Linked DNA regions of Rheinheimera salexigens. The protein of the gene in region 1 interacts with the protein of each later gene in a pairwise test. Links are inferred from orthologs where the notes say so. Each region holds a gene or a part of one and is shown on either strand. Other genes may lie near its edges.

Region 1 (15,739 bases):
ACCCGGTAAAAATACGCTTCTTTACTTTCAGGAGTATTAACTGGGAAGCGAAAGCTCGCCGTGGCCATTTGTTGCTCTGTGATTTCTTTTTCAGCGTGGGCTTTTAAGCTATCTATCCAGCTATAACCCACGCCGTCAGAGAATTGCTCTTTTTGTCGCCATAAAATTTCGTCTGGCAATAAACCTTCAAATGCTTGACGTAAAATATGTTTTTCCATTTTACCATTGCCACACATTTTCGCTTCTGGGTTTAGGCGCATGGCAACATCCATAAAGGTTTTATCTAAAAATGGTACTCTTGCTTCAATGCCCCAAGCTGACATCGATTTATTAGCGCGGTTACAGTCGAACATATGTAAGCGATCAAGTTTACGCAAGGTTTCTTCATGGAACTCTTTAGCATTAGGCGCTTTATGGAAATATAAATAGCCGCCAAATATTTCATCTGCACCTTCACCTGATAACACCATTTTAATGCCCATAGCTTTAATTTTACGGGCCATTAAATACATTGGGGTTGAAGCACGAATGGTGGTGACATCATAAGTTTCTAAAAAGTAAATAACATCACGTAGCGCATCTAAACCTTCTTGCACGGTGAATTGTACAGTGTGGTGAACCGTGCCAATAGAGTCAGCCACTTTTTGGGCTGCGACTAGATCGGGCGAGCCGGCTAAACCAACCGCAAAGGAATGCAATCTTGGCCACCATGCTTCCGATTGATCATTATCTTCAATTCGACGTTTAGCAAATTGTTGAGCTATAGCCGAAATAAGCGATGAATCTAAACCACCAGATAATAAAACACCATAGGGTACATCTGACATTAAGTGACTTTTTACACTATTTTCTAGCGCAGTGCGTAATTCGGTTAAACTGGCAGGGTTGTCTTTTACCGCAGCAAAATCTTGCCAATCCCGTTTATAATAGCTTTGCAATTTACCTATTTTGCTATCAAAAAAGTGACCCGGTGGAAATTCTTTAATTTGTTTACAAACGGGTACTAACGCTTTTAATTCTGATGCAACAAACAATTGGCCATGTTCATCATAACCATAATAAAGTGGAATAATGCCAATATGATCACGGGCAATTAAATATCGATTTTGCTCGGCATCATATAAAATAAAGGCAAACATACCTTGTAACTGATCAATAAAATCACTGCCATGAGCAAGATATAATGGCAAAATAACTTCACAATCTGACTTAGTTTGGAATGGATAAGGTGCAGCTAGCGACTTTTCTAGTTGCTTATGATTGTAGATCTCGCCATTCACTGCCAGAATGTGATTTCGATTTTTATTAACCAGAGGTTGGGCACCATTCTCAGTATCAACAATCGCCAAGCGCTCATGAACTAAAATGGCATTGTCGTTATTCCACACGCCAGACCAATCTGGACCACGGTGACGTAATAACTTTGATAACTGTAGCGCCTGTTGGCGCAACGCTTTAACATCAGTTTTGATGTCAAGCACCCCAAAAATCGAACACATGTTAACCTCTATTAATTAATTTACTAAACATATAATTGGCAGTATGTACGTCTATACGTACCACTTGAATGTGACATGCTGGTGTGAAAAAGCAAGCGTTTTTTATCACTATATTTGCCGGCAATGGGATGCTGTTGTTATAGCTATTGATGTAATAAGTAAAAGATGAATCAAAAAACAGAGAAAACTCGCTTTACCCCGCCACTTGATTGGCAGGCAGACATTATTAACACTAATCCGATTTTCAGCGCTTTATGTCAAAAGTTTGGTGATTTTAACCCCGATACATGGCCTAGTTTGCCAACGTTAAATCAATGGTTTATTAGTGATTATAGCTTTGTAGCAAATGATAAGCTGCTTGACGATGGCCGTTATTATGAAAACTTTATTTATGCCACTAAAACCATACCTTGTCGTGAAAATAATTGGCATGATTTTTTTGGTGCTTTGATCTGGTGTTTATTCCCCAATACTAAAGCCTTACTTAACCAGTTGCATATTGCAGAAATTAATCTACATGGCTTAAAAAAGCGCAGTTTATTACGTAATAAGTTAACTTTATTTGATGAATGCGGTGTCATTATTTGTCTTGAGCCAAGTGCCCAGCAGCATGCTGAATTATTACGTACTCAGCAATGGCAACAAAGCTTTGTTCAGCAGCGTGCTGATTGGTGGCAGGGAGTTAAGCCGGTTATCTTTGGCCATGCCATGTATGAAATGGCCACTAAACCCTTTATTGGCTTAACCGCAAAATGCTTATTTGTCGACGTGCCAACGGGTTTTAGTCATTGGAATGAAACAGATACTTACAGTTTTCTTGATCAAATACTATGTAAACAAATTGCTAATTATGGCATGCTTTATGATAAGCAACAATTAACACCATTACCGTTACTTGGCGTACCGACTTGGTATAGCGAAAACGACAACGCCAGCTTTTATAATAATAGTGACTACTTTCGACCGTTACGCCGTCGGCAGTAAAATAAATAATAGGAAAGTTGCATGATTGAAATTAAAAACTTAGCCAAAGCTTTTGCGCTAAGTAAGTCTAATAAATTATCTGAGACAGAAAAACAAGATGTTCGTTATAGCAAACTGGCGTTTCATTCAGTACGTGATGTTAGCTTTAGTTGTGGTAGTGGTGAAGTATTAGGCTTACTTGGCCCAAATGGTGCGGGTAAAACTACCACTTTACGTATGCTTTCTACGGCGTTAAAACCGGATAACGGCTCAGTATTATTAAATGGTGTCGATGTATTAAAACACCCCGTAAAAGCTCGGCAACAAATTGGTTTTTTATCTGCAGATACCGGCTTATATGGCAAATTAACTGCCTATGAAAACATTGCTTATTTTGCCCGTTTACATGGCATGAAAGAGCCGGCATTAAAGCAACGCATTGATGAATTGTTTACGCTACTAGATATGCACGACTTTGCTAATCGTCGAGCCGATAATATGTCGAGCGGTATGAAACAAAAAACCGCTATTGCTCGGGCGGTAGTACACAGCCCTAAAGTGATTATTTTAGATGAGCCGACAACCGGTTTAGATATTATGACGGTACAAACCGTTTTAGACTTTATCAAAGGCTTAAAGCTGGTGGGTACACCGGTTATTTTTTCTACTCACCATTTGGATGAAGTGGCATCTTTGTGTGATCGGGTGGTAGTAATTGATAAAGGTGTTAGTGCCTTTAGTGGTGATATTGCTCAGTTTACCGCGTTATCGCCAACAGGTGATTTACGTGCCGCGTTTTTATCGGTGTTGCAGCCAGCCAATCAATCAGCAACATCAACACCAGAGTCAGCATCACAGACAGCGGTAGAACCAATAACAACCGATCAAGGAGACGCTTAATATGTGGCAAGTCTATTTTAAAGAACTCACCGAGCTTATGCGCGACAAGAAAACCTTAATCTTTGTTATTCTATTGCCGATTTTTATTTTCCCTATTATTTTTGGCGTGATGGGTTTAGTGTTATCCAGTACCACCAATACTGCTATGCAGGCTGAACATCGATATGTCATTGTTAATGAACAACAAGCACCAGAATTTAGTGATGCGTTGTTTTATCATAAAAACTTTAAGAAAATTGAAACTGAGTTAACTACCTCTGATGAATTGGCCCAAGCTATTCGTGACGATAAGTTTGATGTTGCCATTGTGATCCCCGCAGATTTTGCTAATAAGCGTCAGTTGGTAGAGCAATCTAATTGGCAAATTATTTATAACCAGTCTTCACAATTTGATTTTATGTATCGTTATTTTGATCAAACATTGGCAGATTTTAATGAGCAGTTGCAACGGCAAAGCTTGACTAAGCTTAATGTTGATCCTGCTAAGCTAGCTGCAATAATTAAACCGGTTGCAGTAACTAAGCAAGATACCGCAGCCAAGCGAGAAAATATTGGTGAAAAATTTGGCGCTATTATCGCCTACATTCTTATTCCATTATGTTTACTTGGGGCATCTTACCCTGCGATAGACATGGGGGCAGGTGAAAAAGAGCGGGGTACTTTAGAAACCTTACTTATCTGTCCTATTAGCCGTGTGAGTATTGTCTTAGGTAAGTTTTTGACTGTATTAACGACCGGCCTAGTCGGAGCCTTAATTACCGTTGCGAGTTTTGGTATATGGGGCGCGGTCATTGGCTCATTCGCAGGTATGGCGATAGTGCAAGAAGCGATGTCTGCTATTGCGGTTACTGAACTTATTTTAATATTTTCATTACTGCTACCAATATCAGCGGTATTTGCTGCATTATTATTGGCTATCTCAATTTATGCCCGTACCTTTAAAGAAGCGCAAAATTATATTAGCCCATTAACTATTATGATTTTCCTACCTTTAGTCGCGGCGATGATGCCAGGGGTAGAGCTAACAGCGAAAACAGCCTTAGTACCAATAATGAACGTGGCTTTAGCCATTAAAGAGCTGATTAAAGGCACTGCTGATTATGGTTTATTAGCCTTAATTTTTGGCTCTACCGTACTTTTAGCAGCGATAGCGATTGGTTTTTGTGTGCATTGGTTTCAGCAAGAGAAGGTATTATTTAGATAGCACTAGCTGCATAGCTAAACTGACTAAAGGTAAATCTTTGTGTAGAAGCAGGGTTTACCTTTTTTTTCTTAATGCTATTGATAACGGTTCTCAATAGCGTTAAGATTAGAGCGTCCAAATATTAAGGGTGTTCGCTATGTATGTATGTTTATGTAAAGGTGTAACTGATAAAGCTATTAAGCAAAAGGTAGCTGAAGGAGTATGCACTATGCGTGAGCTTAAATTGTGTTTAGGTGTGGGTAGTCAATGCGGTAAATGTACCTGCCAAGCTTCACAAATTTTACATAATGAATTAGTAGCAGAGCACAATTTTGCTGCGGCCAAAGATTTAGCAACACCAGCTGCTTAATTATTAAGCCTTATTTTAGTTATATTAATATTCTTATTTTCTGCATTTAAATTCTATTCTATTTATTATCAATTTTGGTCATAATAGCACTATTGATTTAGGCTAAGCACAAGCTTAGTCCAATAGGAGTTTTTATGGGTTCGCAAACAGTTGATGCAATTAAACAAGTGGCTATTGTCGGTGGTGTCCACGGTAATGAGTTCTCTGGTATCTATTTAATAAAACAGTACCAAGCTCAGCCAGAACTGATGACACGAAGCAGTTTTAACACCGAAACAGTTTGGGCAAATCCAGAAGCACATTTTGCTAATAAACGTTATTTACAAAGTGATTTAAATCGCCAGTTTAAAAATACTGATTTAGCCGATATGACCTTAACCGATTATGAGCAAAGTCGGGCTAAAGTATTAAACGCACAGCTAGGCCCTAAAGGGCAGGCCAGAACAGACTTAATTATCGACTTGCATAACACGACCAGTAATATGGGCGCGTGTTTAATTCTGACTCAAGCCGGTGAGTTTTATAATAAAATGGCTGCTTACGTTAAAATGCAGATGCCAGAAGCGATTATTTCTCGTGATGAAGATCACGTTGCTGCACAAGATCATGCGTTAATGTGTACTTTAGGACGCTATGGTGTTTTGGTAGAAGTAGGACCGCAATCTCAATCCGTAGTTCGCCAAGATATTTTAGATTTAATGCATAAAATGACTCAACATATTCTAGATTTTGTTGAATTATATAACCACAACAATCTGCCACAGCTACCCAAGCAAACGGAAGCATTTCGTTATTTGCACAGTATTAAATTGCCTATGAACGATCAGGGCGAGCGATTAGGTATGGTGCATAAAAACATTCAAGATAATGACTATCAACCGATTAATCCGGGTGATCCAATTTTCACTTTATTTGATGGTACTGAAGTGAAATATGACGGTGCGACTACGGTGTATCCCACTTTTATTAATGAAGCGGCGTATTATGATAATAATTTGGCTATGTCATTAAATGAGAAAGTATTTATTACTTTGGAAGATGCTTAATTAGGGTTTTAAGTTACTAAGCAGTTTACTGAGTAAAATCAGTTAGCGGTATCCATAATGGATTGCCGCTAACTGTTGGCAAAAATAATGGTATTAAATGCTACTTACAGGTGCTTGTTGCAGCTAACCATTACCTACGTAGATTATAGAGTATCGTAGTTTTCTTTTTTCTCAATTAACTCAATCGCATAATTATCTGGATCGCGGACAAATGCGATTTTAGTGCTGCCGCCTTTTACTGGCCCAGGCTCACGGCTAATAACACCGCCTTTAGCCCGAATTTTATCGCAGGCTTGGTAAATATCGTCTACTTCTAGCGCAATATGGCCATAAGCATTACCTAAATCATAACTGTCAGTATCCCAGTTATAGGTTAACTCTAATACGGTATGCTCAGATTCAGCACCATAGCCAACAAAAGCTAAAGTATAGCGATACTCTTCGTTATCTGATTGACGTAATAATGTCATGCCTAAAACGTCAGTGTAAAAAGCGATTGATTTTTCTAAATTACCCACGCGTAGCATGGTATGTAACATACGCATTATAAACTCCTAATTAAGCTTCAACTTTATCTTTAAACTCACACAGATCTTCAATAATACAACTACCACAGCGAGGTTTGCGTGCCACGCAGGTGTACCGACCATGCAAAATTAGCCAATGATGTACGTCTAATTTAAACTCTGCAGGCACCACTTTAAGTAGTTTTTGTTCAACGTCGTCAACCGTTTTACCCATGGCCAATTTAGTCCGGTTAGAGACGCGATAAATATGGGTATCTACAGCAATAGTAGGCCAGCCAAAAGCAGTATTGAGTACCACGTTTGCGGTTTTGCGACCCACACCAGGCAGCGCTTCTAATGCAGCCCGATTTTCAGGGACTTGACCTTGATGTAACTCAACCAGCATACGGCAAGTCTTTATGGTATTTTCGGCTTTAGTGTTAAATAAACCTATGGTCTTAATATGCTGTTTTAAGCCATCTACGCCTAAGTCCAACATAGCTTGCGGCGTGCGGGCAATGGGGAATAACGCTTTAGTGGCTTTGTTTACGCCAACATCTGTAGATTGAGCTGATAAAAGCACTGCAATTAACAACTCAAACGGTGAGCTGTATTCTAATTCCGTGGTTGGATTAGGATTAGCATCACGTAAACGACTTAACATTTCAATACGCTTTTGCTTATTCATTTATTTAACTTTCACCTTTGCTTGCACCTTAACTTAATCTTATTGCGCCGCACCAGTTACCCGAGCGCGAGAGATTTTAGCAACACTAGCTTCACGCTGCTGCAGTTTATTATCAATAACATTCTTTAAGGCAATCAATAGTCCCATACCAATAAAAGCACCCGGCGGTAACATTGCTAGTAAAAAGTGACTATCGGTTGTAAATAACTCAATGCGTAATACCTTAGCCCAGTCTCCTAACAGTAAATCGGCACCATCAAACAGCGTGCCTTGGCCGAGAATTTCACGTAACGCACCTAATACCAGTAACACTAATAAAAAGCCTAAGCCCATCATAAAACCATCAATAGCTGAAGGCAGCACCGCATTTTTCGAAGCAAAGGCCTCAGCGCGGCCAATAATGGCGCAATTGGTAACAATCAGTGGGATAAAAATACCCAGCGATTGATACAAACCAAAAGTGTAAGCATTCATTAGTAATTGCACCACGGTGACTAAACTGGCAATAATTAATACAAATATTGGAATACGAATTTCAGCCGCAACATGATTGCGCACTAAAGACACCGCGATATTTGAGAACAGTAAGACTAATAAGGTTGCTGCACCTAAGCCTAGTGCATTAGTAACCGTTGCTGTAACCGCCAGTAATGGGCATAAACCGAGCAGCTGGACTAAGCCAGGATTGTTTTTCCATAATCCTTGCACGGTTAGCTGTTTAAATTCGTTCATGGTAAAACCTCACAGTTAGCTGGCAAGTCGGCTAGCTCTGGATGTTGCAATACATATAAAGCCGCTTTTCTGACCGCAGTTACCACAGCACGAGGTGTTATTGTCGCCCCGGTAAACTGATCAAATTGACCACCATCTTTACGTACCGCCCATGCGGCTGCATTATCGGCAGTGACGATTTTATTGCTAAAACTAAAGATCCAACTAGAGCGGCGAGATTCAATTTTATCACCTAAGCCCGGTGTTTCTTGATGGTTAACTACTCGCGAGCCTAATACAGTGCCGTCAGGTGCCACAGCCACAATTAAATCAATATTACCGCTATAGCCATCAGGTGCAGTCGTTTCGACTAAATAAGCTGCTAGGGTATCTTGTTGGCGCCAACGATAAATACTTTGCGCGCGTTCACGGCCTAAGTACTCGGGGGCGATAACTTGGCGGCAATCCGCTAATAACGCATGATCAACGCTCACACCTGGCAGGACTTCTTTTAAAACTGCCAGCTTACTGGCTAAGGCTTGCTCGGCAATTTTCGGTTCAGTCAGTACATTAACCACACTGAGTATGGTTACGCAAACTGCGGCAACAACCGCTAAAGCTAAGGCATTTTTACTGATTGATTTAATCATTTTTTGGCCTCGGTTGCTGATGCCCATAGGTACGAGGGCGAGTATAGTAATCGATAAGAGGCACTGCCATATTGGCAATTAATACTGCAAACGCATAGGCGTCAGGATAACCACCATAAGTGCGAATTAAATACACTAATAAACCAATTAATACACCGTACCACAGCCGACCGTTATTGGTGGTGGAAGCGGAAACTGGATCGGTAGCGATAAAAAAGGCTGCCAACATAGTGCCGCCACTAAATAAATGAAATAGCGGGCTAGCCAAGGTGTCGGGTGCTGCTAAGCTACCAATGCCACTGAATATAGCTAAACTGATAATGACAGCTGCCGGAATACGCCAACTAATCACTTTTTGTTGAATTAAGACTAAACCGCCAATTAGGTAGGCTAAATTAACCCACAACCAACCGCTGCCGGCAAAGGCATAAAAAACCGGTCTCTGCATGCTTTCAGACAAGGTAATGCCGCGACTCAGATCAGTACGTAAGGTATCCAGAGGCGTAGCCATGGTGATGCCATCTACAGTTGATTGCAGTTGTTGCAGGCTATAACCACTACAACTAAATTGACTAAATACCGCACATACTGCATCTATAGGCGTTAAAGCGAAGGTTTGTAATGATGCCGGTGGCAGCCATTGCGTCATTTGTACCGGGAATGAAATCAGTAATAATACATAAGCGGCCATAGCCGGATTAAATAAGTTATTACCTAAACCACCATATAATTGCTTAACGATGATAATGGCAAAAGCAGTACCAATAATGACTAACCACCAAGGGGCATAAGGCGGTATGGCGATGGCAAGTAACACTGCGGTTAACATTGCACTGTTATCGCGTAGTCTGGGCCAAACTGCTTTTTTGCGTAATAGCATAATAATGGCTTCGCTAACTAAAGCCGTAGCAATGGCTAAAACTAATTGAATTAACACGCCATAACCCAACAGAGCAGCTTGGACAATAATACCCGGCACACAGGCAAGCATAACGAGGCGCATAATTTGCGCAGTGCTGCGTTGTAAACGCTGGTGTGGTGAACTGGCTATTTTAAAACTCATGATTGTTTATCTGCTTGTTTTTTGGCTTTAGCTCGAGCAATCGCAGCAGCAATGGCGGCTTTGCGTGGATCAACGGCTGGTGCCGGTTCTGCTTCAGTAACTACATTCACATCTATATCCGCTGTGGCATCGGGCTGAGCTAGCTTTTCGCTGGCTTGCTTAGCTTTAGCGCGAGCAATCGCAGCTGCAATAGCGGCTTTACGCGGATCAACGGCTGGAGTCGGTTCAGCTTCAGTATCAACATTTGCATCTGTATCCGTTGCGGCATCGGGCAGAGCTACCTTTTCGCTGGCTTGCTTAGCTTTAGCTCGAGCAATCGCAGCAGCTATGGCCGCTTTGCGTGGATCAACGGCAGGTATCGGTTTTGTTTCAGTTTCAACATTGGCAGCCTCAACATTAGCCTCGGTATCAGCTGTTAGATCGGGCTGAGCTAGCTTTTCGCTAGTTTGCTTAGCTTTAGCCCGAGCAATCGCAGCGGCAATGGCAGCTTTACGCGGATCCTTTTCTGTTGCTGCATCAGCAGGATTAGGGGGGCTGTTATCCGCTCCGCTCTGCACAGTTGAGGCAGTGTTGGCTTGTTTGGCTTGCTGATAATCGCGAGCTTGCTGCTTTTTCAACTCACGTTGGGCAATAATAGCGTCTCTATCTAATGTAGTCGGTTCGGTTTGACGACTGGCCGTTTTAGCTTTTATTTTTGCTAGCGCATCTGCGACAGCGCTGGCTTTGCCACTAGCTTGTTGCTGTTGTGCTCTGGCGGCAGCAAGTTGTTCGTTTCGCTGTTGTCGTTCAAGTTTTTCGCGTTCTAGGCGCTCGTTGCGAGCATCAAAACGGGCTTTCGCTTGCTCGGCTTTAATCGCCTCTTGTTGCTGCTCTCTTAACTCTGCTTTAGCCACCCGATAGTATTGCACTAACGGGATTTCACTAGGGCAAACATAGGCGCACGCACCACACTCAATGCAATCAAATAAATTATATTGCTGCAATTTTTCAACATCTTGAGCTTTGCTATACCAGAGCAACTGTTGAGGTAGTAACGAAGCAGGGCAGGCATCGGCACAGGCACTGCAACGTATACAGTCCATTTCATGCTCTGCGGCCGGTAACTCAGTTGCAGTAGGCGCTAAAATACAATTAGTGGTTTTAATCACCGGTATATCTAAGCGTGGCAAGGTAAAGCCCATCATAGGGCCACCCATAATAGCACGTTGTTTTGGCTGGCTGCTAAAACCACAAAAGTCGAGTAAATCTGCAACTGGAGTACCCAGTAAAGCCAACACATTTTGCGGCTGGTCTAAGGTATCCCCGGCCACAGTAACAATACGTGAAATGAGTGGATGGTCATCTAATACCGCTTGGGCAATGGCAAAGACAGTACCGACATTTTGCATCACAATGCCAATATCAAGCGGTCGGCGTCCAGTAGGGACTTCTGTACCCGTTAATAATTCAATTAATTGTTTTTCGCCACCGGAAGGGTATTTAGTCGGTACATTGCGCACCCAATAATTATCCCGCTGGTTACTCGCTGCAGACATGGCAGCAGTAGCAATAGGCTTATCATCTTCAATAGCAATAAGTACGGCTTTGGGCTGCAGTAGCCGAAAGAGGATATCAATGCCTTTAACAATAGTGGTAGCGGCTTCTTGCATTAACAAATCATCAGCGGTGATATAAGGCTCACACTCCACTGCATTGATAATAAGATAGTCGATGGTCTTACTGGAACCTACTTTTAGATGGGTTGGAAACCCAGCACCACCCATACCGGCAATACCATTATCATGGATCCGATTTAATAAAGTTAAGTTATCGCAGGTAGTAAAATTGAGTGGCTGTCTTAAACGCCACTCATCTAAGCCATCTGGTGCTAGGGTGAGTGTTATTTCCGGTAACGCAGAAGGGTGGGCACTACTGTGTGGGCCAATACTGATAACATGACCAGAGGTTGGCGCATGTATAGGCACTGTCATAGCATTATCTGCTGCAGTCAGCGCTTGGCCTTTTAATACCCGGTCGCCTACATTGACTAATAACTGGCCGGCAATACCAATATGTTGACGTAACGGTAAATATAACCGATCAGGCATGGGTAAACGGGCTATAGGTTTGTTATTGGTTTGGTTTTTTCTGCTGGGAGGATGGATACCACCATGAAAATCCCACAGCTTTCCAGATTGAATTTGTTCAAATAAACTTTGCATAGTTATTAAGACTCCACTACGCGAACCGGTATTGCTGTTAAATCCCATTTCCAGCGTTCGGTTGTTTCTGCTACAGGTACCATATCGATACAATCAACTGGACAAGGTTCAACACAAAGATCACAACCGGTACATTCATCAATAATAACAGTGTGCATCAGTTTAGATGCGCCAAGGATGGCATCGACCGGACAGGCTTGAATGCATTTAGTGCAACCAATACATTCATCTTCTCGAATATAGGCAACCCGTTTAATAGAGGGCTCTTGAGCCGCATTTAACGGTTTAGCTTCAACACCCATTAAATCGGCCAGTTTACGAATAGTGCTTTCACCGCCTGGTGGGCATTTATTGATTTCATCACCGTTGGCAATGGCTTCAGCATAAGGTTTACAGCCAGGATAACCGCATTGGCCGCATTGGGTCTGCGGTAAAATATCATCAATTTGATCCACTAGCGGATCACTATCTACTTTAAAGCGAATCGCCGCAAAACCTAAAACGGCACCAAATACCAGAGCTAACAAACCAATGGCTAATAAAGCCGTTACAATACTCATGCTACTTTTACCAATCCAGTAAAGCCCATAAAGGCCAGTGACATTAACCCTGCAGTAATCATGGCTATGGCGGCACCCTTAAACGGAGTCGGTACGTCGGCTGCCGCTAAACGCTCACGCATAGCAGCAAATAAAATTAATACTAATGAAAAACCGACCGCAGCGCCAAAACCATAAATAACAGAATTAATAAAGTTATGCCGCGCATTAACATTTAGCAGAGCAACGCCTAAAACTGCACAGTTAGTGGTAATTAACGGTAAGAAAATACCCAATAATCGATATAAAGTCGGGCTAGTTTTATGCACTACCATTTCAGTAAATTGCACTACCACGGCAATCACTAAAATAAAGCTTAGGGTGCGTAAGTACAGTAAGTCCAAAGGGGCTAATAAATAATGATCAACTAAATAACTACATAACGATGCTAGGGTAAGTACAAAGGTAGTGGCTAATGACATACCAATAGCAGTTTCTAACTTACTTGATACCCCCATAAAAGGGCACAAACCAAGAAATTTAACTAAAACAAAATTATTAACTAGCACTGTACTGACAAGTAACAGCAAAAATTCGCTCATGGGCCCGTCCAAGCAAAAATAAGGGCTATATTATGCAATTAAGCCGCGTTAGACACAACCAGACAAACTGTGGGGAATTAGCGACTAACCGATGATTAGTCGCTAATTTAGATTAAAGCGGTACCGGCTTACCAATATAATAGCCTTGGTTACCATCAATGAATAATGATTCTAACATATGCTTCTCTTCTTGCGTTTCAACGTTTTCAGCAAAAACGCCAACACCAATACGGTGAGCGAGGTCAATCATTAAGCGCATAAAGTACTGATTGTTTTTATCTTCATCAATTCTGCGGGTATAACTGCCATCCATTTTTACGTAATCTGGTTTTAAATCTCGGAAAAATTTAAATGACGTGATACCCACACCAAAGCGTTCGACAGTAATACGTGAACCGGCACGATGTACCATATCAATAAAGCGCTTACTGGTTTTAAAATTTTGTTGCATGCTAAACTCAGTCACTTCAAAAACTAATTTAGACGCGATATTGGCATCTTTTAATAAACGCCGTTCCAGCCAAATACAAAATTGATCATCATGCAAACTACGTGCAGACAGGTTTATACCAAAATATTGATCTTGTAGATTTTTTTGTTTAATCGTGGTCAACGATGTTTCAATAACCAGTCGATCTATCTCAATAATTTTATCCAGTTTTTCTGCCATGGCTAAAAACGATGCCGTGGGTAAAACTTGATTTTCTTGGGTTTTAAACCGCACTAATATTTCTGAGTAAGTTCTTGAGGAACGCGTAGCCGGTTGAATTAACTGGGTTAATAAACTAATGCGATTATTTGTCAGTACATCATCAATCACATTACGCCAATTTTGATTGCCATAACCGGTGCGGCTCATTTCTAAACCCGCTGATTCTTTTTGGATATGCCAAGCATTAGCTTGCTTGGTTTGGGCCAAGCTGATGGAGGTATCAGCAATGGCTAATAAATCACTTAGCGCTTTACCAGATTCATAACTAACTAATCCGGTATAAGCTACTGAATCTAATTCAGATAAATTTTGATATTCGTTAAAACGGCTTTGCAGTTGTTGGGCAAAAACCTCGGCTTCTTTAGGCGTAATACGCGGTAATAAAATCGCAAAGTCAGAAGTATTTAAACGATACAACTTATGGTCGACATAAGAGCCAACTAACTTTTTGATGATATCAGCGACTTCACTGATATAAGTATCGCCTTCTTGATAACCACGCGACTGATTTAATGTTTGTAATTCTGTACAGCGGGTAATAGCAAAAATACCAAATTCATTATTTTTAGCTTGGTGAATATTCTCTTCGTAAAATTGTAAAAAGCGATTGCGATTAGGTAAACCAGTAACAGAATCTTTATAAGCTCGCTCAGCAATCTCTTCCGCTTTAAGCGTCATATTTTGATATTGCTTATCGGTGTGGCTTTCCAGCTTTTTTAAACTAACTTTAATATCAGCAAACTCGTGAGGAATTTTACTCCAATCGGTTTTAGCAATACTGCTTTCATCAGTAAAGTTATCAATTAACTGATTTACGGCGGCTGTGGCGCGGCGGTAACTACGACTAATACCACTTTTACCAATTAGGGCAGGTAACCAACCAATAATAAAAGGCGCAATAATTAAGATAAGCAAAGCGTACTGAAATTGGTTCAATAGTGCAGTTTGATTTAATTGATAACTAACAATTAAATTTTGCTCGGTATTTTTAACCGTATAATTTTTAAATTCAGTACCAAATAAATCTAAAACAGTTTGCGCAATAACGGGGCGGATCTCTGTTAAGCTTTGCTCGTGCAACACAACACCATCAAGTTGACTGACACGTAAATTAGTTAAGGTAAAACTACGCTCAAGTTGGCGACTAATAATTTTACCGTCACCGCTTAAATGGTGACCTAGAATTTGTTCAATGACATTTTGCGCACTGCGTTGATTATTTTCTAATTGCTGTTGCGTGAACTGAACTAAAATAAATACAGATATTGCGGCTAATATAATTGCGGCAAATAACTGACCTAGCAATAATGTTCTTAGTATTCTCATAAGCTATGACCACCAGATTAATCTAGACTCCCTGTCCTGATGTTTAATATAGTTTTAACCAGGCGCAATGGAAAGGTAATTCACCCAAAATTACTGATAAATAAACCAATTATAGATAAATACCGTTTATTATTGCGATATGCAACCATTTAACGATAGAAGTAGGTAAGAAAAAGATGGCTCCCCAAGTTGGACTCGAACCAACGACCTACGGATTAACAGTCCGCCGCTCTAACCAGCTGAGCTATTGGGGAATTTTGAAAAGCAAATGGATAATTTAGTATGGCTCCCCAAGATGGACTCGAACCAACGACCTACGGATTAACAGTCCGCCGCTCTAACCAACTGAGCTATTGGGGAATTACAACTAAATGGATACTATTTAATTAGTGCATACATCATTGAATGAAATTGGCTCCCCAAGATGGACTCGAACCAACGACCTACGGATTAACAGTCCGCCGCTCTAACCAACTGAGCTATTGGGGAACTCCATTCAACGGCCGCAATACTAATGCCCGTAATAGAAGCTGTCAACTGTTTGCAGTGTTGAATTTCATTCTAACGATTCACTTGCACAATGTTTAAGCAAAGCGATGTAAAATGCAACGATGTTATCACCACAAGATAAGATTTTATTTCCCAACCTATTTTACTTATTACGCAAATCTATATGGTACGTGGCTTAGCTAGGGTTACCCACAGATTCTGTGGATAACTCTGTGCACTGTTGTGTGTATAGCATAGCTAAGGCATGTGCTAGTTGACTTTCTGCAAGGT
Region 2 (14,921 bases), 760 kb from region 1 along the record:
CATGGCCTTCGTGAACCGCTTTATGCGCTAACATTGGCTGACCAATAACATCACCAATGGCATAGATATGGTCAACGTTAGTTTTTAATTGCTTATCAACATTGATAAAGCCGCGCTCATCAACGTTAACACCGGCTTTAGTGACGTCTAATAAGTTACCGTTTGGCTTACGACCAACTGCGACTAAAATTTTGTCATAACGTACTGCTTCTGCTGGGGCATTTTTGCCTTCGAATGATACGTATAAACCGTCTTCTTTTGCTTCAACGCCAACAACTTTAGTTGATAGCATAATGTTGAAGTTCTTTTTGTTGTACTTAGTATAGGTTTTAACTAAGTCAGCATCAGCTGCTGGTACTAATTGATCAGCAAATTCTACTACTGATACTTTAGAACCTAAAGCACGATACACAGTACCCATTTCTAAACCGATAATACCGCCGCCTAATACTAGCATCTCGCCTGGAATGTCTTTTAACTCTAAGGCACCAGTTGAGTCGATTACGCGATCATCATCTTTTGGAATAAAAGGTAAAGAAACTGGCTCTGAACCGGCAGCAATAATAGCGTGTTCAAAGGTAATTGTAGTATCGCCAACTTGTAAGGTGTTAGCACCGGTGAATTTGCCGTAACCAGTTACTACTTTAACTTTACGCATTTTCGACATGCCAGCTAAACCTGTGGTTAATTGTGAAACCACTTTGTCTTTCCAGCTGCGAATTTTATCTAAATCGATTTCTGGTGCACCAAAAGTTACACCATGAGATGCCATATCGCGGGCATCATCAATCACTTTAGCAACGTGTAATAAAGCCTTAGAAGGAATACAACCTACGTTTAAGCATACACCACCTAAAGTGCTACGTGCTTCTACTAAGGTGACTTCCAGACCTAAGTCTGCTGCACGAAATGCAGCAGAGTAACCGCCAGGGCCTGCGCCTAGCACCACAACTTGGGTTTTAATTTCGTTGCTCATCGTATTACCTTTCTTAATCGGGTCGGGTTACTGACAGGTTGTTTGCTTGAAACCTATCAGGCGAAAAAAGTGGCAAAATTTTAACATTGCCAACAGCAGAAGTCCCGTAACTTTTAATGGGACCTCTGGCTTTAACTGTTTACATAATCTCTTACACAATCACTTACATAATTATCTGGCGAATATCAGCTAAGTAACCGGCTAGCGTAGCGGTAAACCGCGCGGCTAAAGCACCATCGATCACTCGGTGATCGTAAGATAAGCTTAACGGTAGCATTAATGCTGGTAAAAACTCAGTACCATTCCATTTTGGTTTGATATCAGATTTAGATACACCCAAAATAGCCACTTCTGGCGCATTAACAATAGGCGTAAATGCCGTACCACCAATACCGCCAAGACTTGAAATAGTAAAACAGCCACCCTGCATATCGCCAGACGTTAATTTACCATCACGGGCTTTAGCTGAAATTTCTTGCAACTCGCGTGATAACTCAATAATACCTTTTTTGTTTACATCGCGAACTACTGGCACTACTAAACCATTCGGCGTATCAACAGCGATACCAATATGGATATATTTTTTCAGAATTAAGCTAGCACCATCATCTGATAACGAGCTACTAAAGGTTGGAAACTCTTCTAACGCTTTAGCAACCGCTTTCATAATAAACACTAATGGCGTGTATTTAACCCCCAGCTTTTTCTTTTCTGCCAACTGGTTTTGCTGCTTACGGAAATCTTCTAAGCCAGTAATATCAGCTTCGTCGAACTGAGTAACATGCGGAATCCGTACCCAGTTACGATGTAAGTTAGCACCAGACAGCTTTTGAATCCGCGATAACGGCTTAGTTTCCACTTCGCCAAATTTGGCAAAGTCTACTTTCGGCCATGGGATTAAATCAAAGCCTACGCTGTTAGCGCCGCCTGAACTAGCCGTAGCACTTGCACCACTACTAGCTTGCTTAACTAACTGCTTAACATAGTTTTGCACATCTTCTTTAACCACGCGGCCTTTACGGCCCGTAGCGGTAACTTTGGCTAAATTAATGCCAAATTCTCGCGCTAAGCGGCGAATTACCGGCGAAGCATGGGCATATTCTTTATTTTCAACAAAGCCATCGCTTGCAGTTGCAGCCTGTTCTTGTTTAGCTGGTTGAGACTCAGCTTGCTTAGGCTCAGCGCTTTGTGCTTTTTCAGCTGTATCTGGCGTAGTTTCAGGCTTAGCTTCTGTAGCAGCTTCGGCGGCATCATCAGCAGTTGCAAACACCATCATTAAACTGCCGCTAGACACTTTATCGCCAATAGCCACTTTAATTTCTTTTACCGTACCTGCTACAGGTGCCGGTAATTCCATCGCCGCTTTGTCGCCTTCAACACTCATTATTGACTGATCAGCAGACACTTTATCGCCTACTTTAACTAATATTTCAGTCACTTCTACAGCGTCAGCGCCAATATCTGGCACATTAATATCTTGTAAGCTGGTCGTTGCCGCAGCTTTAGGTGCAGCCTCTGTCTTAGCTTCAGCTTTTGTTTCAGGCTCAGCATCAGCTTTTGCTTCAGGCTTAGCTTCTGCTTTACTCTCAGCGCCAGCAAAAATCATTACCACGCTGCCGGTTTTTACCATATCACCAATGGCGACTTTAATTTCTTTTACCACACCAGCTTCAGTCGCTGGTAGCTCCATTGCCGCTTTATCGCCTTCGACATTGAGAATGGTTTGATCAACAGCAACGCTATCGCCTACTTTGACCAAGATCTCAGTGACTTCAACTTCATCAGCACCAATATCCGGAACTTGAATTTCAATAGTCATTTGCAATCCTCTTATGCGTATAGCGGGTTGATTTTACTGCTGTCGATGCCGAATTTCTTCAGCGCATCAATAACAACAGCCTGCTTCAACTCACCTTGCTTAACCAGTTCGCTTAATGCCGCAATAACAATATAACTAGCATTAACTTCAAAATGACGGCGTAAATTCTCACGGCTATCTGAACGACCAAAACCATCCGTGCCTAGCACTTTATAAGAGGTTGATGGTAAATAAGCCCGAACTTGCTCGGCATAGCTCTTCATATAATCGGTTGCAGCAATGGTAGGCGCGCTATTCATTACAGTAGCAATATAAGCCGTTTTCGCTTTTGCTTCTGGGTTTAACATATTAAAGCGTTCAACATCATGGCCATCACGGGCTAATTCATTAAACGACGTTACTGAATACACATCAGACGCTACGCCGTAATCTTTACTTAGAATATCCGCTGCTTTACGCACTTCTTTTAAAATGGTACCCGAACCTAGCAATTGCACTTTACCGCGATCACCATTTAAGGTTTCCAGCTTATAAATACCGCGACGAATACCTTCTTCAACGCCTTCTGGCATAGCATGGTGCTGATAATTCTCGTTCATTACCGTTAAGTAGTAGTAAACGTTTTCTTGTTTCTCGCCATACATACGCTCAATACCATCTTGAATAATCACCGCTAGCTCGTAAGCATAAGTAGGATCATAAGAGATACAGTTAGGTACTGTACTGGCTAATACATGGCTGTGGCCATCTTGGTGCTGTAAGCCTTCGCCGTTTAAGGTAGTACGACCGGCAGTGGCACCTAATAAGAAACCACGCGCTTGCTGATCACCGGCCATCCACGCCATATCACCGACGCGTTGGAAACCAAACATCGAGTAATAAATGTAGAACGGGATCATCGGTAAATCGTTGGTGCTATACGAGGTTGCAGCCGCAACCCAAGACGACATCGCGCCTAGCTCGTTAATACCTTCTTGTAATACTTGGCCGCCAGTATCTTCTTTATAGTAAGACAATACCGAGCGATCTTCAGGGGTATAGGTTTGGCCACCTGGGTTATAAATACCAATCTGGCGGAACAAGCCTTCCATACCAAAGGTACGGGCTTCATCGGCAATAATTGGCACAATTTGCTGACCAATATTTTTATCTTTTAATAAGATATTTAACATGCGCACAAAAGCCATAGTGGTAGAGATTTCGCGTTTTTGCTCTTCAAGCAAGCCGTCAAACTCTGTTAACGCAGGCAAAGTTAGTGCTTGGCTAAATTTAGGTAAACGTTTCGGCGTATAACCTTTTAACGCTTCACGGCGCTGATGCAAATAGGCTAGTTCAGCCGAGCCTTCAGGCAACTTAATATACGGTAGCTCAGCAACCTGATCTTCAGTGATATAATCTTCAAGGCCTAAACGTTTGCGCAGAATCAATATGTGCGTCATATCCATTTTTTTCACTTGGTGCGCAATATTTTTACCTTCAGCTGCTTCACCCATGCCATAACCTTTAACGGTTTTAGCTAAAATAACGGTTGGCTTATCGGTGCACTCTTGCGCCGCTTTAAAGGCAGCAAATAGTTTTGAAGGCTCATGGCCACCGCGTTTTAAAGCGAATATTTCTTCATCGGTTAAATCCGCTACTAACGCTGCTGTTTCTGGGTAACGACCAAAGAAATGCTTACGTACATAAGCACCGTCATTAGCTTTATAAGTTTGGTAATCGCCATCAACGGTTTCATTCATTAACTGCAATAATTTACCGGTAGTGTCTTTGGCTAATAGTTTGTCCCAACCACGACCCCATACGACTTTAATTACGTTCCAGCCAGCGCCACGGAATAACCCTTCCAATTCTTGGATGATTTTACCGTTACCCATTACTGGGCCGTCTAAGCGCTGTAAGTTACAGTTAATTAAAAAGCATAAGTTACCCAGCTTTTCGCGGGCAGCAAACGAAATAGCACCGCGTGATTCTGGCTCGTCCATCTCGCCATCACCTAAGAAAGCATAAACCCGCTGTTCTGTGGTGTCTTTTAAGCCACGACCATTTAAATATTTTAAGAACCGTGCTTGGTAAATAGCAGAGATAGAACCTAAGCCCATCGAAACAGTTGGGAACTGCCAAAATTCCGGCATTAATTTCGGGTGCGGATAACTTGGTATACCCTTGCCATCTACTTCTTGGCGGAAGCCATCTAATTGCTCTGCCGTTAAGCGACCTTCAACAAAGGCACGGGCATAAATACCCGGAGAAATATGGCCTTGATAATACACTAAATCGCCACCGTCTTTATCGTTAGGTGCGCGGAAAAAGTGGTTGAAACAGGTTTCATAAAACGCTGCTGATGACTGATAAGACGCCATATGGCCGCCTAAGTCTAATTCTTTTTTCGAACCACGTAATACAATCATTATCGCGTTCCAACGGATAACCGAGCGAATACGTCTTTCTAAGTTAACATCACCAGGGTACGCCGGCTCTTGTTGCGGCGCTATGGTATTAATGTAGTTAGTTGTCACACCGGTAGGCATTGCTACGCCTTCTAAACGCGCTTGCCCTAACACTTGTTCAAGCAGGAATTGAGCCCGCTCTACCCCTTCAGTGCGAACAACCGATTCTAACGCTTCTAGCCACTCTTTGGTTTCTAGCGCGTCGATGTCAACTTTATTGACTTCAGACATATCGAGGTTTCCTTTGGTTATACACGCCTGTGTTATATATACACATGGTCGTTAAAAAGTTATTTTGATTAAGCTACAAGTAAACTTAACCCATCTTACTTTGCTCGGTACTAGCTTTATTCAGTACTAGCTTTACTCAGTATTAGCTTTGCTGAGTGCGCCGCAGTGACCGCTCAATGCGCGACCGCTCTTTGCCTATCTCTAACAACGCTTCTTCAATAAAGGCTAAATGGCCATTACTGGCCTGACGCGCCTGTTCCGGCTCGCCGTTAATCACCGCCTGCATTAACCGCTGACGATGCTGATTTAATTGGCCAACAATGCCTTCTTTATGCTGCAAGCTGTCTAAATTGATACGTATATTCTTTTCAACTAATGGCATTAAACCGCGAACTAAATGCAGCAACACCACATTATGCGACGCTTCGGCCACGGCTAAATGAAAATTACCCACCGCCTTAGCTTCACTGTCTAAATCCGTTAACTGCTGTGCATCACAAATAGCATCATAATAACGTTTAATCTGGGCAAAATCGGCCGTTGTACCGCGTAACGCGGCGTAATAAGCACAAATTCCTTCTAAGGCATGCCTAAACTCTAGCAAATCAAACTGCGATTCTGGATGCCGAGCAATTAATTCAAACAGCGGATCCGTTAAGCCCTGAGTTAAATTTTCACTGACATAAGTACCACCACCTTGGCGGCGGTTCACTAAGCCCTTAGCTTCTAACTTCTGGATCGCTTCACGTAATGAAGGACGAGACACCGCAAACTTTTCTGCTAACTCGCGCTCAGCCGGCAACCTTTGGCCAGGAGCAAAGCTGCCCTCAAGCATCATGTTTTCAAGCTGTTCAACTATCCTATCGGAAAGCTTAGCGGGTTTAATTTTAAAGTCTGCCATGTAAGTAAAAAAACGCCTCAAAAGTGAGTTAGTAGCCTAACATAAAACCAAGTGTAAATTGGTCTTACCAATATCCATTTATGCGCGATAAAGTAACATTATTCTACTCTCAAGTAAATAAAGCAGAGAACAAAGCCAAAGGCAAAGCAGAAAATACTTAGAGTAAACACTCAAAGCTAGGGGGGGGAAGTAATAAAGGGGTCAGAGTCGTTGCAACGCATAACAACGGCAACGACTCTGACCCCTTTAATTAAATGCTAAAAGCTTAAGCTAACCAACCCGCTAAGGTAAGCATGGCGGTTAAGGCTAAAAAGAACAGCATGTTGCGCTTGGCTAACTGCAGCATATGGCCGCTTTCTTCTATCGTATTTACCACTAGCTCTGGCATGGGCTCAGCTGCAGCGGCTACTTCGGTTATTACTAGCTCGTTGTCGGCCGTAAAATCCAAAAAATAGCTTAATAAGGTAGAGGTTGCTCGTGAGAAATGCCCCACTAAAGCGAAACCTAAACCAAACAAACGCGCTGGAAACCAATTTAACCAATGCGCCACTATACCTACCGCTTTACTATCTGCAGGTACACATCGGAAGTAAGCTTCTGCTTGTTCGCTAGTTTGGTAGCTTACTTGCTCAGGGGCTTGCTTAGCGGCTAATTCATCATCATCTGAATCAGTATCAAATTCAACATCTGAGTCAGCGCTAGCGCTTACTTCAACGTTATATTGGCCTTTTTGCTGCTGTAAATGCCTTACTAAGGCATAAGTAATAACGCCAAATACACCGGCAACCAAAAACCAAAACACTACAGCGGCATAATATTGAAAATTTAACCACACTAGTACTTGGCCATAACTACTTTGCTCGCGGCTGCCGCTATCTTGTCTAATTTGTTGCATCGCTAAAAAACCGGCTTCTTCGTCGCCGCGCTCCATAGCATTTAAATAGTGCTTATATAGCTGTCTATAGTGCCAGCAACCAATGGCCAACAATAACACTAGGGTATTAACCACTAAGCTAACTAAATGGCTGTCTAATAAGCACAACACTAAAGCCAATACAGCACCCGGTAAGGCTAACCAAATATACTGGCCGATACGATGCGATGCTAACTTGCTTAAACCCGAGCTGGCACTTAAGCGCACATAGGCTCTTAAGTAGCCACTGGCTTGCCAAGCATCACTGCGTACTGCTAAGCGCTCTATTATAAGTGCTAACAGCATACTGATTAACGTCATAGGGTAAACTCCTTAATAGCGGTTTGATAACGAGCCCAATCAAAAGCTGGACCCGGATCGGTTTTTCGTCCAGGGGCAATATCACTATGGCCAATAATACGTTGTGGTGTAATCGCCGGATAAAATTGCATAATTTGTTTTGTCAGCATAATTAAGCTTTGATACTGAGCATCAGTATAAGGCAAATTATCCGTACCTTCTAATTCTATGCCAATAGAAAAATCATTACAGCGCTCACGGCCGTCAAATTGGCTCACTCCAGCATGCCAAGCCCGCTTAGCAAAAGGCACATATTGAAACACTCGACCATCGCGCCATATTACACAATGTGCCGACACCTTAAGCCCGGCTAAATCAGTAAAACCCGGCTCGGCAGTCGTATCTAAAGTCCCCATAAATAAGTCATCAACATAGGCATGTTGTTCTGGGTTAGGCGCAAATTGCCCAGCCGGTAAGCTAATATTATGGATCACCAACACACTCACCACCGTATCTGCGGGTCGGGCATCGCAATGTGGGCTTTGCCGAAAAGTTGGCTGACTAGGTGCTGTTTTTGTCATTGAATTCATCAGAGCTTTTGCCTTTAAGCTGAGCCTTGTTTAAGCTATAGCACATTGTCAATGCTGGAGAATATGAATGCAAGAGCCAACACCGCAAACTGCTGGCAATAGCAGTCACAATAATAGGCGTATTAACAGCAGCAAGGGCTTTGCTAAAGGCTTTTCTATAATCGCTTGGTTATTGTTAATGGCTATGCTGTATTTGTTTTTTCAAGACGCCATTGATGCCCAGCTTAATCCCAATCAGCAATTAAACAGTAGCATTGGCACTAAAGGCGAAGTCCGCACGGTACTAATTCGCAATAGAGCCGGCCATTATGTTGGCACCGCCTTAGTTAACCAGCACCCTATCGACTTTATGCTCGACACCGGCGCCACTACGGTGGCCATTACTGTCGAAGCAGCACGCCAACTGGGCATGCCACAAGGCCAAGCCATGCAAGTGAACACTGCTAATGGTTTAACAACCGCCTATCGCAGCCAAATTGCCCAACTACAATTAGGCGACATTATTTTGTATAATATTCCAGCCAGCATAGTGCCTAATTTAGCCGGTACCGAGATTTTGTTGGGCATGAGCGCGCTAAAACAGTTAGAATTCCACCAACAAGGTAATCAACTTACCCTAATTCAGCACAACTAATGGTACTGATGCTTAATTAACACCTGTACTTTTTAATACATGTACTTAATTAACACATGAGTATGCCAACTACTTAGTAAGCCAAAGAACATGCAAACACATTATACCGATTTACTACAAGACGAAATTGAACGCAGCGTTAGCGCAGCACTGGCCGAAGACTTAGGCTTTTTATCTATGGCCGAAGGTGATATTACCGCATCGCTAATCCCGCCTGCGCAACAAGCCGATGCCACTATTATTACCCGCGAAGACTGCGTTATTTGCGGCGTCGCTTTTGTCGATCAAGTGTTTAAGCAACTTAGCCAAGATATAAAGGTTAATTGGCAAGTACAAGATGGCGACCACGTTAGTGCCGATACCGTGCTCTGCACCCTAACCGGCCCCGCTCGTATTTTACTGACTGGTGAGCGCAGCGCGTTAAACTTTTTACAGCTATTAAGCGGTACTGCCACACAAACGGCGCGTTATGTGGCGTTTTTAGCTGGTTTTCATACCAAGTTACTCGACACCCGTAAAACCATTCCCGGCTTACGTTTTGGCCAAAAATACGCCGTTAATTGTGGCGGCGGTACTAATCATCGCTTAGGCTTATTTGATGCCTTTTTAATTAAAGAAAATCATATCGCCGCAGCCGGCTCTATCACCAATGCCGTAGCCAGCGCTAAGCAAAATTTTCCAGGTAAACCCGTTGAAGTGGAAACTGAAAACCTAGACGAATTTAGCCAAGCCTTAGCCGCCGGTGCCGATATTATTATGCTAGATAACTTTAGCCTAAGTGATATTGAGCAAGCGGTTAAGCTGAACAATGGCAACAATGACGGCCCAGCTAAATTAGAAGTCTCCGGCAATATCACCAGCGAACGCTTAACTGAATTGGCTAAAACCGGTGTTGATTATATTTCTAGCGGCGCCTTAACTAAGCATGTGCAAGCGATCGATTTGTCGATGAGACTGAAGGTGAGTGTTTAGTTTTTAGTGTTGAGTTTTTAGTGTTGAGTTTTTAGTGCAGGTGATTAGTGACGAGTGACGAGTACGGCGGTTTATTCCGCCTTGTTAAGCGAGGTTTCAGCCAGTTTGGGTTACAAGTATAGTTAATAAATTATGTTTTCGGTTTTAACAGTTGAGTTTGGACTGTGAACTGTGGACTGACTAAGATAAATTATTGAGGTTCGGTTTTAACCCTAAACTAACCATTGTAGCCCTGGACGGGCGGAAATGAGCCCCCAGGGATGGGTTTACGGCGTGTTAGTGTGGGTAAACCGAACCGTATATACTCTTAAATTTAAGTGTTAAGTGTTTACTTTATTCGGGCCAGTCCAGTTTAATAACTAAACACTAAACACTCAAAACTCACAACTAAGCGAAGCTCTGAGCGTAAAGCGTATGCATTTAACGGGTACAGTGTTTTTTTGGCGTGACGATAAAGGCTTTGGTTTTATCGTTGCTGAGCCAAGCCAAGAAAAGTATTTTTTTCATATCCGCGATCTTAACTTGCAAGATGGCGCGATGAATATCGCGCCGATAGCAGATAGCACACCGCCAATTACCGCTATAACTAAAACCGCAGCTAATAAAGTGAAAGAGCAAGTGAAAGAGTACCGGCCAAAGGTTGGTGATCGGCTTAACTTCCAGCAAGGTACCGATAAACAAGGTCGGCGTATAGCTGCACCTTGGCAACCTTCGGCAGAATGCTTAGCACAAGCAAGTATTGCTGCAATTAAACAGGATGGTGCTACATCCTCTGCTACAAGCAGCAAGCAGCAAGCCAAAAACGCTTATAACAAACCAAGCCTGAATCATAGCCAGCAGCAAAACATCAATATTCAACACACTAAAGAAATTGCGCTGTTTTTCCGTTTGGGCTTTTTTGTGTTGTTTATCATCGCAGTATTATTTGGCACCTTACCGTATTTATTGCCCATACTGTATTTAGAAGCCAGTTTATTTACTTATTGGTTATACCGTAGCGATAAACAAGCCGCTATTGCTCGACAACGGGATCGTCTACCCGAACAAAGTTTACAATTGTTTAGTTTAATTGGCGGTTGGCCAGGTGCGTATATCGCCCAGAAAAAACTTAGTCATAAAAGCAGTAAATGGTTATTTCAACGCGAATTCGCCTTAATCATCCTCGCCAATACCTTATTAGTTATCTGGTTAATATCTAGCCGCGGCCAAGATTTTTTCGGTCAGTTCGCCTTTTTTGCAAGTTAAAAACCCTTGTAACTTTGAACACCCTTAACTTTTAGAGCAAAAGCACTAGCTCTTTTCTACTATACAAACTGCTGAAGTTATAGTTATTTTTCATTAAAAACCCACATTTAAACAACTATTTAAGCTTATTTAGCTTTTTTTTTAACTTTGCTATTGCACCTAGTAAAAAAATGCCCAGAATAGATACTAGCCTTCGGGCTATTCTAAAACTCAGGAGAAGTAAAAGATGAAAAAAGTACAACAAGGTTTTACCCTAATTGAATTAATGATCGTTGTTGCGATCATTGGTATTTTAGCTGCAGTAGCATTACCGGCTTACCGTGAATACGTTGCTACATCTTACGGCGGCCAGGCTATGAAAGGTATCTCAGCATTTGCCACTAAGACACAAGCTTGTATCCAAACAGGTATTGGCTGCACCACTTTAGCAGCTGAAATCGGATCAGAGCCTAACCTAACTGCTACTCCTGCTGTTGAAGAAGCTAAGAACACAGTTCTAGCATGGGAAAATGCAGGCTGTAAATTAAGTGCAACTATTGATGCTAATGGTACATTAACTTATACTATGGTAATTTCAACTATAGGTACAGCAAAAGCCACTGTTCAGCAATGTCAGAAAGGTGCAGGTTTACCAATAACTGCTTAATCTTTATCAATGCTAAACTTTATTAATTTAAGCCAGCTTTTGCTGGCTTTTTTTATTTTAAAGTAACCTATTCATATCTTGTTAAAACTTGAATTAAACAGCATTACTGGCATAATCAATTTATCTTCCTAATTTTAAAAACAACTATAATAGGAACTCAATTCTTAATGGCAGTTACAGCAACGTCGACTCTGTTAAAACGCTTAACTCAACTTGGTTTAGTTGATTCAGATAAAACCTTAAAAATGATTACCGAAAAAGGTAGTCAATATAAAAACTTGCCTGAGTTATTAATAACTGAAAAATTAATCACCAGCGCTATTTTAGCGGATGCTGCTGCCAAAATAAGCTTAACCACCCAATTCGATTTAGACCATTATGACAGTAGCCTAGTGCCTGAAGATTTGCGCAATGAAAAACTGGTGCGCAAAACAAATATGCTACCACTAGGTAAACGTGGCCGCAGTATGTTTTTAGCCGTAGTAGACCCAACTGATATCCAAACCATTGAAGACTGTGAGTTTAATACTGGCTTAAATGCTGAAGTAGTCGTGGTCGATTTTACCAAACTTTCAAAACTTATCGATACAGTTTTTGATAATAGCTTTAACCAAGAATTTGGTCATACCGAATGGGATTTAGGCTCTTTAGGTATAGAAGATAAAGCTGACGATGACTTTGTCGGTGTAGAAACCGATAAAGATGACCAGCCGATTATTAGTTTTATCAATAAAATGTTGCTCGATGCTATTCGTAAAGGCGCCTCAGATTTACACTTTGAACCTTATGAAAAAATGTACCGCATTCGCTTTCGTATCGATGGTATTTTAAATGAGGTGGCTAACCCGCCAGTGGAGCTTGCCACAAGGCTATCAGCGCGATTAAAAGTCATGTCGCGTTTAGATATTGCCGAAAAACGAGTGCCACAAGATGGCCGGATTAAGTTAAAACTTTCGGCCAAAAAGTCCATCGATTTTCGGGTAAGTACCCTGCCGACGATTTGGGGCGAGAAAATTGTAATGCGTATTCTCGACTCTGATAGCGCTATGCTCGGTATCGATGTACTCGGTTATGAACCGGAACAAAAAGCCTTATATTTAGCCGCCTTAAATCAGCCACAAGGTATGATTTTAGTTACTGGCCCAACGGGTTCGGGTAAAACCGTATCGCTATATACTGGCCTAGCCATTTTAAATACCGAACAAACTAATATTTCTACTGCTGAAGATCCAGTAGAAATTAACTTAGCCGGTGTAAACCAAGTGCAAGTTAACCCCCGTGCTGGCTTAACGTTTTCCTCGGCATTAAAATCGTTTTTACGTCAAGATCCTGATGTAGTGATGGTGGGTGAGGTGCGGGATTTAGAAACTGCTGAAATTGCCATTAAAGCCGCCCAAACCGGCCACTTAGTGTTATCTACCTTGCACACTAACTCGGCACCAGAGACCTTAACTCGATTACTCAATATGGGTGTTCCGGCCTATAACGTCGCCAGTTCGGTATCTTTAATCATCGCGCAACGCTTAGCGCGGCGTTTATGTAGCCATTGCAAAAAGCCCGAGCAGTTACCGGAAGCTGAGTTACTGAAACAAGGTTTTCTTCCCGAGCAACTAGGTAAAATAACCATATTTAAACCGGTAGGTTGCGATAACTGTACTAGCGGCTATAAAGGCCGAGTCGGTATTTATGAAGTAATGCCTATTACACCGAAAATGGCCGATATTATTATGCAAGGCGGTAACTCAATTGATATTTCTAAACAAGCCCAATTAGAAGGCATTAACAATTTACGTCAATCTGGGTTAATAAAGGCTGCAGCCGGCATGACTAGTTTGGCTGAAATAAACCGAGTAACCCAAGGTTAAGCATAGTAAAAGGCAGAACCTAAAAATAATGCAAAAACAAGAATATAATTGAAATAACAACCAATCTATATAAGCTGATAGCAACACTATAAAAGCTGATAACAAAGCGCTATAGCTAGTAGCCAAGTTAATATAAGAAATATAAGAATAACAGGGACAGAATATGGCTCAGGCAGATAACATAAAAATAAAACAGCTTGATGTATATAATTATAAGGGTGTTAGTCGCCGCGGTAGTAAAGTTAGCGGTGAATTAAAAGGTGCTAGTGTTGCCGAAGTTAAAGCGCTACTGCGTCAACAAGGCATTACCCCTTCTGGGGTAAAGAAAAAACCACGCTCATTATTTGGCGACGGTAAAAGCATTACCGCTGCCGATATTGCTTTAGTTACCCGGCAAATTGCTACCATGCTCGGTGCCGGTGTGCCGTTAGTGCAATCCGTTGATTTAATTGCTTCTGGTTCTGATAATAAAAATTTGCGTAATTTAATGCAAAAAATATCAGTGAAAATTCAAGCTGGTATCCCGTTATCTGAAGTCCTGCGCGAACACCCAAAGCATTTTGATGAATTATATTGCGATTTAGTAAAATCGGGTGAGTCTTCAGGTGCCTTAGATAGTATTTTTGATCGCATCGCTATTTATAAAGAAAAAGCCGAAGCATTAAAATCAAAAATTAAAAAGGCCATGTTTTACCCAGCGGCTGTATTAGTAATTGCTGGTATTGTTACTTCTATTCTATTAATTTTCGTTGTACCACAATTTGCCGAAATTTTTGCTGGTTTTGGCGCTGAATTACCCGCCTTTACCCAACTGGTATTAAGAATATCTGAAATAATGCAAGCCTATTGGTGGGTGGTATTGTTTGCCTTAATCGCTTTTGGCTATAGTATTAAAAGAGCTTATGGCGGTAATCTAAAATTTCGAACCTGGATGGATGGTTTAATTCTTAAAGCACCAGTAATTGGCAATATTTTAAATAAAGCCGCTGTGGCGCGTTATGCCCGCACATTATCCACTACTTTCGCTGCTGGTGTGCCGTTAATTGAAGCTTTAGAGTCTGCCGCCGGTGCCTCGGGTAACGAAGTGTATAAAAATGCTATTTTATATATTCGCGAAGAGGTTTCTTCGGGTAACCCAATGTATATAGCCATGAAACAAACTAAGCGCTTTCCAGAAATGGTAGTGCAAATGGTGGCCATTGGTGAAGAGTCTGGTGCCTTAGATAGTATGTTATCAAAGGTAGCTAATATTTATGAACAAGAAGTGGATGACGCGGTAGATGGTTTAACGGCATTATTAGAGCCTATGATAATGGCAGTATTAGGCGTGTTAGTTGGTGGCTTAATTATTGCTATGTACTTACCTATTTTCCAAATGGGTG

What was found.
Region 2: the proteins of nth (region 1) and aceE interact in binary tests that used the Escherichia coli proteins (3 or more experiments, as listed by UniProt). The link is inferred for Rheinheimera salexigens from one-to-one orthologs.

Annotation. Positions count from the first base shown.
Region 1 is NZ_MKEK01000001.1:1,727,065-1,742,803, forward strand. What follows is about bases 5,338-8,315. They hold nth (endonuclease III), read right to left. Parts: upstream 7,156-8,315; coding sequence 6,520-7,155; downstream 5,338-6,519. Other genes in these bases: BI198_RS07960 (aspartoacylase), read left to right, coding at 5,338-5,961; gloA (lactoylglutathione lyase), read right to left, coding at 6,105-6,506; BI198_RS07975 (electron transport complex subunit E), read right to left, coding at 7,195-7,887; rsxG (electron transport complex subunit RsxG), read right to left, coding at 7,884-8,315. In the rest of the region: asnB (asparagine synthase B), read right to left, coding at 1-1,499; BI198_RS07940 (DUF3025 domain-containing protein), read left to right, coding at 1,665-2,483; BI198_RS07945 (ATP-binding cassette domain-containing protein), read left to right, coding at 2,505-3,362; BI198_RS07950 (ABC transporter permease), read left to right, coding at 3,364-4,566; BI198_RS07955 (bacterioferritin-associated ferredoxin), read left to right, coding at 4,703-4,915; more of BI198_RS07960, read left to right, coding at 5,050-5,337; more of rsxG, read right to left, coding at 8,316-8,516; electron transport complex subunit RsxD, read right to left, coding at 8,509-9,579; electron transport complex subunit RsxC, read right to left, coding at 9,576-11,780; electron transport complex subunit RsxB, read right to left, coding at 11,786-12,340; electron transport complex subunit RsxA, read right to left, coding at 12,337-12,921; BI198_RS08005 (EAL domain-containing protein), read right to left, coding at 13,034-14,959. UniProt on the Escherichia coli protein: DNA repair enzyme that has both DNA N-glycosylase activity and AP-lyase activity. The DNA N-glycosylase activity releases various damaged pyrimidines from DNA by cleaving the N-glycosidic bond, leaving an AP (apurinic/apyrimidinic) site.
Region 2 is NZ_MKEK01000001.1:967,914-982,834, reverse strand. Bases 2,607-5,866 are described here. They hold aceE (pyruvate dehydrogenase (acetyl-transferring), homodimeric type), read right to left. Parts: upstream 5,474-5,866; coding sequence 2,807-5,473; downstream 2,607-2,806. Other genes in these bases: pdhR (pyruvate dehydrogenase complex transcriptional repressor PdhR), read right to left, coding at 5,616-5,866; aceF (dihydrolipoyllysine-residue acetyltransferase), read right to left, coding at 2,607-2,795. Outside these bases: lpdA (dihydrolipoyl dehydrogenase), read right to left, coding at 1-976; more of aceF, read right to left, coding at 1,140-2,606; more of pdhR, read right to left, coding at 5,867-6,374; regulatory signaling modulator protein AmpE, read right to left, coding at 6,640-7,608; 1,6-anhydro-N-acetylmuramyl-L-alanine amidase AmpD, read right to left, coding at 7,605-8,177; BI198_RS04545 (retropepsin-like aspartic protease family protein), read left to right, coding at 8,245-8,811; nadC (carboxylating nicotinate-nucleotide diphosphorylase), read left to right, coding at 8,902-9,783; BI198_RS04535 (DUF1294 domain-containing protein), read left to right, coding at 10,198-11,028; BI198_RS16395 (pilin), read left to right, coding at 11,255-11,674; type IV-A pilus assembly ATPase PilB, read left to right, coding at 11,842-13,539; BI198_RS04520 (type II secretion system F family protein), read left to right, coding at 13,703-14,921. UniProt on the Escherichia coli protein: Component of the pyruvate dehydrogenase (PDH) complex, that catalyzes the overall conversion of pyruvate to acetyl-CoA and CO(2).